One region of the Rhodoferax sp. GW822-FHT02D07 genome, then DNA from elsewhere that is predicted to be linked to it. Evidence: predicted binding sites of a transcription regulator. Region 1 holds the regulator's gene; the other holds the start of a gene.
The links. The regulator sigma-54, encoded in region 1, starts transcription at its own class of promoters, with help from an activator protein. The targets are predictions, from matches to a motif close to TGGCANGNAANCTGCTTT.
Positions count from the first base shown of each region.

Region 1 (5,598 bases):
AGAAGAAAAACCTCAGCACTGGCGAAGCTATCCTGGAATGGATTGGCCAGCAGGGCGTGGACAAGGCCAAGTTCGTAGAGCAGTACAACTCCTTCACCGTGGTGACCAAGGTCACCAAGTCCGTGCAGCTGCAGAACGCCTACAAGGTGGAAGGTGTGCCCGCGCTGGGCATTGCCGGCCGCTATTACACCGACGGCTCCCTGGCTGGCAATATGCCTCGCGCATTGCAGGTGGTGGAGTCGCTGGTGGCGGACGTTCGCGCCGGACGCTGAGCCGGACTTTTGCGGTGGCGAGGCCGCCGCGCTGTGGGGAACGGCTCTAGAATGGTTTGGCACTTGTTCCAAACTTTGGGGAGACCGTTTCCATGGCGCACCAGAAATACCGGCTTGTTACCCGCAGCGATTTCGATGGACTGGTGTGTGCCGTCCTGCTCAACGAGCTGAACCTGATCGACGACATCAAGTTCGTCCACCCCAAGGACATGCAGGACGGCAAGGTGGAGGTGTCCGACCGAGATATCACCACCAACCTGCCGTACGTGCCCGGCGTGCATCTGGCCTTTGACCACCACGAGTCAGAAACCGTGCGCAACACGGGCGAGCGCCCCAACCACATCATCCTGCCCGATGCCGATTCGGCCGCACGTGTGGTGTTTGACCACTACGGCGGCGCCAGCCGCTTCCCGGCGCGCTTCCACGACATGATGGAGGCCGTGGACAAAGGGGATTCCGCCCGTTTCAGCCACGACGAAATCATGAACCCCACGGGCTGGGTGTTGCTCAACTACCTGATGGACTCGCGCACCGGCCTGGGCCGCTTTCGCGAATTCCGCGTCAGCAACTACCAGCTGATGATGGATCTCATCCAGTACTGCCGCAACCACGGCATCGACGAAATCCTGAAGCTGCCTGATGTGGTGGAACGGGTGGATCTGTACTTTGAGCATGCAGAAAAAGCCAAGGAGCAGCTGCTGCGCTGCTCCACCGTGCACGGCAACCTGCTGGTACTGGATCTGCGCAACGAGGACACCATCTTTGCGGTCAACCGCTTCATGGTCTATGCACTATTCCCCCAAACCAATATTTCCATCCACGTGCTCTGGGGCCTGCAAAAGCAGAACACCGTGTTTGCTACCGGCAAGTCCATCACCAACCGCTCCTCCAAGACCAATATTGGTGAGCTGATGCTGCAGTACGGCGGCGGCGGCCATGCCAATGCGGGTACCTGCCAGGTGGAGAACGACCGTGCGGCGGAGGTGCTGCAGGCGTTGACAAGCAAAATTAACGCCGACGGCTGAGCTCGCCAAGGCATGAAACGTGCCAGCGCTCGGTACAATGGCCGAAGCGCTTTTCAGCAAGTTTCGTGCCTTTATGAAAAAAACCACTCTGTCGCTGTTTCTGGGGCTGGCATTCGCCGGTGTGGCGGGCCACGCCTTGGCCGAGAAGGCCGACCGCAACAAACCCATGAATGTGGAGGCCGATGCCCTGCGTTACGACGACCTCAAGCAGGTCAGCGTGTTCACCGGCAATGTGGTCCTGACCAAAGGCAGCATCATCATCCGTGGTGCCCAGCTGGAGGTGCGCCAGGACCCGGACGGGTACCAGTACGGTCTGGTGACCGGCTCGACAGCAACGCCGGCCTTTTTCCGCCAGAAACGTGACGGGGTCGATGAATACATCGAAGGCGACGGAGAAACCATTGAATACGATGGCCGGGCCGATACCGTGCGCTTCCTCAAGAAGGCTCAACTGCGCCGCCTGCGCGGTGCCCTGCTGGCCGACGAGGTCAGTGGCGCCAGCATCCTCTACGAAAACCTGAGCGACAAATTCACCGTGGACGGCACGCCCCGCAGCGCGAGCGCTCCGGCCGGCCGGGTGCGCGCCATGCTGACACCCAAACCGGAGGCCCAGACCCCCGCTGCCCCCCAGACATCACCCACCCTGCGCGCCACGCCGCAACTTGAGAAGGCCGCCCAGTGAGCGCGCCCGCCCAGGAAGCCCCGGACACCAGCACCGGGCGGCTGGAAGCCCGGCATTTGCAGAAGTCCTACGGCAAGCGCCAGGTGGTCAAGGACGTGTCCCTGGCCGTGCGCACCGGCGAGGTGGTGGGCCTGCTGGGCCCCAATGGGGCGGGCAAGACCACCTCGTTCTACATGATCGTGGGCCTGCTGCGCGCCAGCGCGGGTGACATCACCATCGATGGTCAGTCCATCGAGCACATGCCCATCCACCGCCGTGCGCGCCTGGGGCTGGGCTACCTGCCCCAGGAGGCGTCCATATTCCGCAAACTGAATGTGGAAGACAACGTGCGCGCCGTGCTGGAGTTGCAGCGGGATGCCGGCGGCAACCCGCTTAGTTCTGCCGAAATTGAAAAGCGCCTGACCGCCTTGCTGCAGGAGCTGCGCGTGGAGCATCTGCGCGAGTCACCCTCCCTGGCGCTGTCGGGCGGGGAGCGTCGCCGTGTGGAGATTGCGCGCGCACTGGCCACCAACCCGCGCTTCATCCTGTTGGACGAACCCTTTGCCGGTATTGACCCGATCGCGGTGATCGAGATCCAGCGCATCATCAACTTCCTGAAGGGCCGTGGCATTGGGGTGCTCATCACCGACCACAACGTGCGCGAGACCCTGGGCATTTGCGACCACGCCTACATCATCAGCGACGGCCATGTGCTGGCGCAGGGCACCCCCTCCGAGATCGTGAACAACGCCGATGTGCGCCGCGTCTATCTCGGCGAACACTTCAAGATGTGATGAAGCAAGGGCTGTCATTACGCGTCTCCCAACACCTGGCGCTCACGCCCCAGTTGCAGCAGTCCATCCGTCTGCTGCAGCTCTCCACGCTGGAGCTGAGCCAGGAGGTGGAGCAGATGCTGGACGAAAACCCGTTTCTGGAGCTGACCGAGGACCGGGCCGAGCGTGAAGACTTTGGGTTGAACGCTGCGGACGCTGTGGTGAGCGAGGGCGATCGCCTGTCCGAAGCCGGTGACGCCGAATATGCTCCTAATTCTGTAGCTGACTATGCAACATCCACAGGGGCTGGCACCTCCAATGATGAAGATGCCACGCCACTGAGCAGCAGCGAGGAGCCCAACTGGGAGGGCGACGGCACCACCGAAATGACGCCTGACGACGGCGAATGGGGCGTGGATGCCAAAGCCAAGGCCAACAACCTGGGCGATGACGAAGAGAAGGACGCCACCGAGCTGGCGCGTTCCTCTGAATCGCTGCAGGTCTTTCTGCACCGCCAGGCCCTGAGCCTGCGCTTGAATGCCACCGATGCAGCGGCGCTGCGCTTCCTGATCGAGTCGCTCAATGAAGACGGCTACCTGGAGGACCCGCTGGAAGACTTGGCGCGTAGTCTGAGCCCTGGAGATGAAGAGCAGCTGCAGGATCTGGTGCACCACTTCACCGTGGCGCTGGGCCTGTTGCACAGCCTGGAGCCCGTCGGCGTGGGCGCGCGCGACCTGGGCGAATGCCTGCGCCTGCAGCTGCAAGCTCTGCTGACCCTGGCCGAAGACGATGGTGAGCACGACCGGCTGGAAGTGTTGCAGGTGGCGCTGGCCATCTGCCGCCAGCCCATGGACCTGCTGGCGCGGCGCGACATCAAGCGCCTGGTGCAGATGGGCGTGGGCAGCGATGCGTTTGTGCGTGAGGCGATTGCGCTGATTGCGCGGCTTGAGCCCAAGCCCGGCCGCCGCTTTGTGGATGTGGAACGCAACATCATCGTGCCCGATGTGCTGGTGGTGTCCATTGGCAAGGCCGGCGGCATTCCGAAGTTCCGTGTTCAGCTCAATCCCGACGTGATGCCGCGCCTCAAGGTGCACGATATCTACGCCAATGTGCTGCGCAACCACCGCGGCGGCAAGGATGCCGGCGGCCATGCCGCGCTGCAGCAGCGCCTGCAGGAGGCGCGCTGGTTCATCAAGAACATCCAGCAGCGCTTTGACACCATCCTGCGCGTGAGCACGGCCATTGTGGAGCGACAAAAGAACTTTTTCACCCACGGCGAACTCGCCATGCGCCCGCTGGTGCTGCGCGAGATTGCCGACGAGCTGGGCTTGCACGAGTCCACCATTAGCCGCGTGACCACGGCCAAGTACATGGCCACGCCGTTTGGCACCTTTGAGCTCAAGTACTTCTTTGGCTCCGGCCTGGGCACCGAGAGCGGGGGCAACGCCTCCAGCACCGCGGTGCGTGCGCTCATCAAGCAGTTCATCGCCTCAGAGAGCAGCAAAAAGCCCTTGAGCGATAACCAGATTTCCGACATGCTCAAGGAGCAAGGCATCGAGTGCGCGCGGCGCACCGTGGCCAAATACCGCGAGGGCCTGAAAATCGCCCCCGCCTCACTCCGCAAAGCGCTATGAACCAATTGACCCTTTTTCTCCCCTGCGCCGCCGGCGTGGAGGAGTACCTGGCGCCGGAGATTTTGCAGATCACCGGCCTGCCCCCCGGTTGCGTGACCAAGCAGCGCGGTGGCGTGGCCGTGCGCACCTCGTTTGCGCACGCCATGTTGCTCAACCTGTACAGCCGCCTGGCCCAGCGCGTGCTGGTGCTGGTGTCGTACACCGAGTATCGCAGTGAGCAGGACCTGTACCGCGCCGGCATGCAGGTGCCGTGGGAGCAGTGGTTCACGCCCAAAGAGAGCATCAAGATCGAGGTGACCGCGCAGCACAGCCCGCTGACCTCGCTGAACTTTGCTGCGCTCAAGGTGAAAGACGCCGTCTGCGACCGCTTCCGCGAAGTGGCCAATGGCGTGCGCCCTGACGTGAATACCCAGTGGCCCGATGTACGCATTTACGCCCACCTGACCACCGACGCCTGCTCGCTGTACATCGACACCTCGGGCGAGCCGCTGTTCAAGCGCGGTTGGCGCGAGGACAAGGGCGACGCGCCGCTGAAAGAGACATTGGCCGCGGCCATGATTGCCGCCAGCGGCTGGGCCTCGGGCGACGACGACCTGATGCCGCTGTATGACCCCTGCTGCGGCAGCGGCACCGTGGCCATTGAAGCCGCGCAGATTGCCTGCAACATCGCGGCCGGCTCGCTGCGCCGCTTTGCGTTCGAGAAATACCGGCCCTTCCGTTCGCAGGAGTGGGCGGACATGAAGGCCGAGGCCGCGGCCAACGTGGTCAAGCCCGAGCCGGGCCAGACCGCGCTGATCTACGGCAGCGATGTGTCCCACCGCATGGTGGACTTTGCCCAGCGCAATGCGCAGCGCGCCGGTGTGGCCGATGTGATTGAGTTCCGCGGCGGCGACGCGCTACAGCGCATGCCCCCGATTGAGGGCGGCGGCGTGATGGTGCTGAACCCGCCCTATGGCGAACGCATCGGCATCGGCGGTGTGGCCGGTGAAGGAGAGGGCGCCCGCTTTGGCGCGCGCGAACTCGCGCAGACGGACGAGGGCGTGGACTTCTTCAACCAGCTGGCCAGCCACTGGAAGAAGAACTACAGCGGCTGGACCGCCTGGGTGCTGACGCCCGACCTCAAGCTGCCCGGCAAGATGCGCCTCAAGGAATCGCGCCGCGTGCCCATGTGGAACGGCCCGCTGGAGTGCCGCCTGTTCAAGTTCGACATGGTCAAGGGCCGCCTGGCCAAGG
Region 1 covers NZ_JBXAOD010000008.1:154,725-160,322, forward strand. Annotated here, with positions in the region: gene AC1RNN_RS17365 (thiol:disulfide interchange protein DsbA/DsbL) at 1-272, shown strand, start outside; gene AC1RNN_RS17370 (exopolyphosphatase) at 365-1,297, shown strand; gene lptA (lipopolysaccharide transport periplasmic protein LptA) at 1,371-1,979, shown strand; gene lptB (LPS export ABC transporter ATP-binding protein) at 1,976-2,752, shown strand; gene rpoN (RNA polymerase factor sigma-54) at 2,752-4,365, shown strand; gene AC1RNN_RS17390 (THUMP domain-containing class I SAM-dependent RNA methyltransferase) at 4,362-5,598, shown strand, end outside.

Region 2 (5,598 bases), on a different contig from region 1:
GCAGCCCGGGGCAGGGGCTGTGGCTGGCTTGAGGGCTCCAGCAAGCAGTGAGGTGACAGCGTGTCCATGGCGCTGAAGGAGCCCACGCGGTAGGCCTCCTGGAAGGCCTGACCCAAGCGTGGCGCCACGGGGTAGCCGGTGGCCTTGCCCAGCAGGTCTTCGTCGGGGGCAGCCAAAGCCGGGCTGCCAACCAGCGCAGCGGCAAGGAGCAGTAGGATGTTGCGTCGCAGAAGCATGGGCAATGGCGGAGCAATGAAGATGGGCCGATTGTGGCGCAGCGGGCGCGCGGCCCTCAAGGCGCCTTACAAGGCCATCGTCAGGTAGCGGCTGTTCGGGTCCAGCGTGTAACTGCCAAAGGGGCCGCAAGGTTCAAAGCCCTGGGCCAGGTAGAGCTGGTGTGCAGGCACAAAGAAGGGCTGGGTACCGGTCTCCAGGCTCAGGCGCGCAAAGCCCAAGGCGCGGGCCTGTACCAGGATGTGCAGCAGCACGCGCTTGGCAAAGCCCTGGCCGCGAAAGCTCGCGGCCGTGCGCATGGACTTGAGCTCCGCGTGCTGCGCATCCAGGCGCTTGATGGCGCCGGTGCCCACCAGCGTGCCATCGCTGGCACCTGTGGGTCCTGGCAACCACGCCGTCCAGAAATGCACGCTGGGATCGCGGAGTTTGCTCAGATCCAGCGCATGCACGCTCTCGGGCGGCGAGGTGGCCCGCATGTCGCGCAAATGCTCGTCCAGAAACACCGCGATGCGTGGGTCGCTGAGGTCGTCCAGGCGGATATGCAGGTCGACAACCGGCATGCTCAGAACAGGAAGTAGCGTTGCGCCATCGGCAGCTTGACTGCCGGTTCGCAGGTCAGCAACTGGCCGTCGGCGCGCACGGTGTAGGTCTGGGCGTCGATCTCCATGACGGGCAAGTAGCTGTTGTGCACCATGTGCTGCTTGCGCACGCCACGGATGCCTTTCACCGCCGCCACATTCTTGGCGAGGCCAAAACGTTCCTTCACGCCCGCGCTGTAACCGGCCTGCGACACGAAGGTGAACGAGCTCTTGTGCAGCGCGCTGCCAAAGGAGCCGAACATGGGCCGGTAGTGCACGGGTTGCGGGGTGGGGATGGAGGCGTTTGGGTCACCCATGGCCGCGTGGGCGATGAAGCCGCCCTTGAGGATGAGCGCGGGTTTGACGCCGAAGAAAGCCGGCTTCCAGACCACCAGGTCGGCCCATTTGCCGATCTCGATGCTGCCCACCTCGTGGCTGATGCCGTGGGCGATGGCGGGGTTGATGGTGTACTTGGCGATGTAGCGCTTGGCTCGGAAGTTGTCGTTGCGCACCGAGTCTTCGGGCAGGGTGCCGCGCTGGGCCTTCATCTTGTCGGCCGTCTGCCAGGTGCGGATGATGACTTCGCCGACGCGGCCCATGGCCTGGCTGTCGCTGCTCATCATGCTGATGGCGCCCATGTCGTGCAGGATGTCTTCGGCCGCAATGGTTTCCTTGCGGATGCGGCTTTCGGCAAATGCCAAATCCTCGGCAATGCCGGCGTCCAGGTGGTGGCAGACCATCAGCATGTCCACATGCTCATCCAGCGTGTTCTGCGTATAGGGCATGGTGGGGTTGGTGGAGCTGGGCAGGAAGTTGTCTTGCCCCACCACGCGCAGGATGTCGGGTGCGTGGCCACCGCCCGCACCTTCGGTGTGGAAGGCGCACAGGCCGCGGCCCTTGGTCGCGGCGACGGTGTCCTCCACAAAGCCAGACTCGTTGAGCGTGTCGGAGTGGATGGCGACCTGCGTGTCGGTGGCGTCGGCCACGTCCAGGCAATTGCTGATGGCGCTGGGCGTGGTGCCCCAGTCCTCATGCAGCTTGAGGCCAATCACGCCCGCATTGATCTGCTCATGTAGCGCGGCGGGCAGGCTGGCATTGCCCTTGCCCAAGAAACCGAGGTTCATGGGGAAGGCATCGGCCGCCTGCAGCATGCGTTCGATGTTCCAGGGGCCGGGCGTGCAGGTGGTGGCAAAGGTGCCCGTGGCCGGGCCGGTGCCGCCGCCCAGCATGGTGGTCACGCCGCTGCACAGCGCCTCTTCGATCTGCTGCGGGCAGATGAAGTGGATGTGGCTGTCGATGCCGCCGGCGGTGACGATATTGCCCTCGCAACTGATGACTTCGGTGCCAGGGCCAATGATGATGTCCACGCCGGGCTGGGTGTCGGGGTTGCCGGCCTTGCCGATGGCGACGATGCGGCCGCCCTTCAATCCGATGTCGGCCTTGACGATGCCCCAGTGGTCCAGGATCAGCGCGTTGGTCATCACGCAGTCCACAGCCCCTTCGGCACGCGTCTTTTGCGATTGCGCCATGCCATCGCGGATGGTCTTGCCACCGCCGAACTTCACTTCTTCGCCATAGGCACCGGAGGCCAGCGTGTAGTCCTTCTCCACCTCGATGAGCAAGCCGGTGTCGGCCAGGCGCACGCGGTCACCGGTAGTGGGGCCAAAGATTTCCGCGTAGGCGCGGCGTCCAATCGTTGCCATTACAGTTTTCCTTGAACTAAGCCGCGAAAGCCGTAGACCACGCGGTCACCGGCCAGGTCCACCAGTTCCACGGTGCGTTGCTGTCCGGGCTCAAAGCGCACGGCCGAGCCGGAGGGGATGTTCAGCCGCATGCCTTGCGCGGCAGCGCGGTCAAAGCCCAGCGCGCCGTTGGTCTCGGCAAAGTGGTAGTGCGACCCGACCTGGATGGGGCGGTCCGCTGTGTTCTGCACCACCACCGTCAACGTGCGGCGGCCGGTGTTGAGGGCGTGCTCGCCCTCGTCGGTGATGATTTCGCCGGGGATCATGGCGCGGCCCTCAGACTTGGGCAAACAGGTAGAGGCCGGCAAAGCCCAGCACGGTGCCCAGGCCACCCAGCACCACGGTGCTGCGCGCCGCCAGCCAGCGGCGGACTGAAAGGCCAGCGCCCACGCCGCCCAGGTGCAGCGCAGCCGTGGTCAGCACAAAGCCGGCGGCGTAGCCGGCAAAGCCGGTTGCTGGTGTTTCCGCACCATGGGCCAGGCCATGCAGCGAGGCGGCCGCGGCGACGAGCCCCAGGCCCAAGGCCTTGGGCACGGATTTGGCCGCGACGATGAGCATGGCGCCAAACAGCACTACCGACAGTGCAATCGCGTGTTCCAGGTAGGGCAGGGTCACGCCGCTGGCGCCCAGCACTGCACTTGCCACCAGGGCCAGCAGGAAGGTGGCGGGGCCTTGCCAGGCCTGGCGGGTGGGCAGGGCGCTCACGGACCAGACGCCCACGGCCAGCATGGCCAGCAGGTGGTCGGCGCCGAATGGATGGGCCAGGCCTTCCATCAGGCTATGCGTTCCATGGCCGGTATGGGCACTAGCCCCCGTGGATATTGCGCAAGCAGCTATCAAAAAAAGAGCATTTTTCAACGAGGGTCGCATACGGTCTCCGTGGACTGGGTGTTCAGACAATGGGTTGGTGGACGGTGACCAGCTTGGTCCCGTCGGGGAAGGTGGCTTCCACCTGGATGTCGGGGATCATTTCGGCGATGCCGTCCATCACGTCATCGCGGGTCAGCACCGCGCGGCCTTCGCTCATGAGTTGGGCCACGGTTTTGCCGTCGCGGGCGCCTTCCATCACGGCAGCGCTGATCAGGGCGATGGCTTCGGGGTAGTTGAGCTTGAGGCCGCGGGCCTTGCGCCGTTCGGCCAGCAGGGCGGCGGTGAAGATCAGCAGCTTGTCTTTCTCTCTAGGCGTGAGTTCCATAACGTTCTCGAAATGTGGCGGTATTCGGTTTTCAGGACTTTGCACTGTAAGCAATCCCTGTGCCTTTATCCATACGCCAAACGTCCCAGTCCGGTGGCATGAAATCTGCACCCCACTGGATGTGAGTTCCCTGCCGCTGCCCCCCTCTGCCGACGAAGCGCCCGCCCAGCGGGTGGTGAAGATCCGCCGCGACTACAACAACTGGGTGGCCTCCGAGACCATGGAGGACTACGCCCTGCGCTTCACGCCGCAGCGCTTTCGCAAGTGGTCCGAGTGGCGCGTGGCCAATACCGCCTTTGGCGCGGCCTCCTTCCTGATCCTGGAGGCAGTGGGCGCCACGCTGCTGGTGCAATACGGCTTTGTCAACGCGCTCTGGGCCATCCTGGCCACCGGGCTGGTGATCTTTTTGGCAGGCCTGCCCATCAGCGTTTACGCCGCGCGCTACGGGGTGGACATGGACCTGCTCACCCGCGGTGCCGGCTTTGGCTACATCGGCTCCACGCTCACTTCTCTTATCTACGCCTCCTTCACCTTCATCTTCTTCGCGCTGGAGGCCGCTGTCATGGCCTATGCGCTGGAGCTGGCGCTGGACATTCCGCCCACCTGGGGCTACCTGATCTGCGCGCTGGTGGTGATTCCGCTGGTCACCCACGGGGTCTCCACCATCAGCCGCCTGCAGATCTGGACGCAGCCGCTGTGGCTGGTGATGCTGGTGGTGCCGTTCGGCTTTGTTTTGGTGCGCGACCCACAGGCATTCACCGGCATAACGCACTATGTTGGTGAGATTGGCGGCAATGGCGGCTTCAATTTGCACCTGTTTGGTGCTGCTTTGACCGTGGGCATTGCGCTAATTACCCAAATGGGGGAGCAGGCCGACTACCTGCGCTTCATGCCCGCGCGCAGCGCGGCCAACCAGGGCCGCTGGTGGCTGGGCGTGCTGGTGGGCGGGCCGGGCTGGGTGATCCTGGGGGTCATCAAGATGCTGGGCGGCGCCTACCTGGCCTACCTGGCCATACGCCACGCCGTGCCCACCGACCGCGCGGTGGACCCGAATCAGATGTACCTGGCGGCCTATGAATATGTGTTCCCCACGCTGGGCTGGGCGGTGGCGGCCACGGCGGTGTTTGTGGTGGTGTCGCAGCTCAAGATCAATGTGACCAACGCCTACGCCGGCTCGCTGGCGTGGAGCAACTTCTTCTCGCGCCTCACTCACAGCCACCCCGGGCGCGTGGTCTGGGTGCTGTTCAACAGCGTGATCGCTTTCATGCTGATGGAGATGAATGTGTTCCAGGCGCTGGGCGATGTGCTGGGCCTGTACTCCAACATTGCCATCGCCTGGATCATGGCTGTGGTGGCTGATCTGGTCATAAACAAGCCCCTGGGCCTGTCGCCCAAGGGCATCGAATTCAAGCGCGCTTACCTCTACGACATCAACCCCGTGGGCGTGGGCGCCATGGCGCTGGCCTCCGGCCTGTCGATCGCGGCCTATCTGGGACTGTTTGGTGAACTGGCCAAGGCATTCTCTGCCGTGGTGGCACTGGTCACGGCCATGGTGACTTCTCCCTTGATCGCCTGGTTCACCAAGGGCAAGTACTACCTGGCCCGCCAGCCCATGGACGCTTCCAGCCAGGGCAGCTATGCGCGCCTGACCGTGCGCCGTTGTGTCATCTGCGAGCGCGAGTACGAAGGGCCGGACATGGCGCATTGCCCGGCTTACCAGGGCCCCATCTGCTCGCTGTGTTGCACGCTGGATGCGCGCTGTGGCGACATGTGCAAGCCGCATGCGAACCTGTCCACCCAGTGGTCAGCCGCGCTGCGTTGGCTGCTGCCCAAACCGGTATGGCCGTTT
Region 2 covers NZ_JBXAOD010000011.1:56,497-62,094, reverse strand. Annotated here, with positions in the region: gene AC1RNN_RS19565 (serine hydrolase domain-containing protein) at 1-236, opposite strand, end outside; gene AC1RNN_RS19560 (GNAT family N-acetyltransferase) at 303-794, opposite strand; gene ureC (urease subunit alpha) at 797-2,515, opposite strand; gene AC1RNN_RS19550 (urease subunit beta) at 2,515-2,820, opposite strand; gene AC1RNN_RS19545 (HupE/UreJ family protein) at 2,831-3,424, opposite strand; gene AC1RNN_RS19540 (urease subunit gamma) at 3,447-3,749, opposite strand; gene AC1RNN_RS19535 (ATP-binding protein) at 3,871-5,598, shown strand, end outside.
Region 2: a site for sigma-54 is predicted at 3,797-3,814, ahead of AC1RNN_RS19540 (urease subunit gamma). Genes of this name have one in related genera too.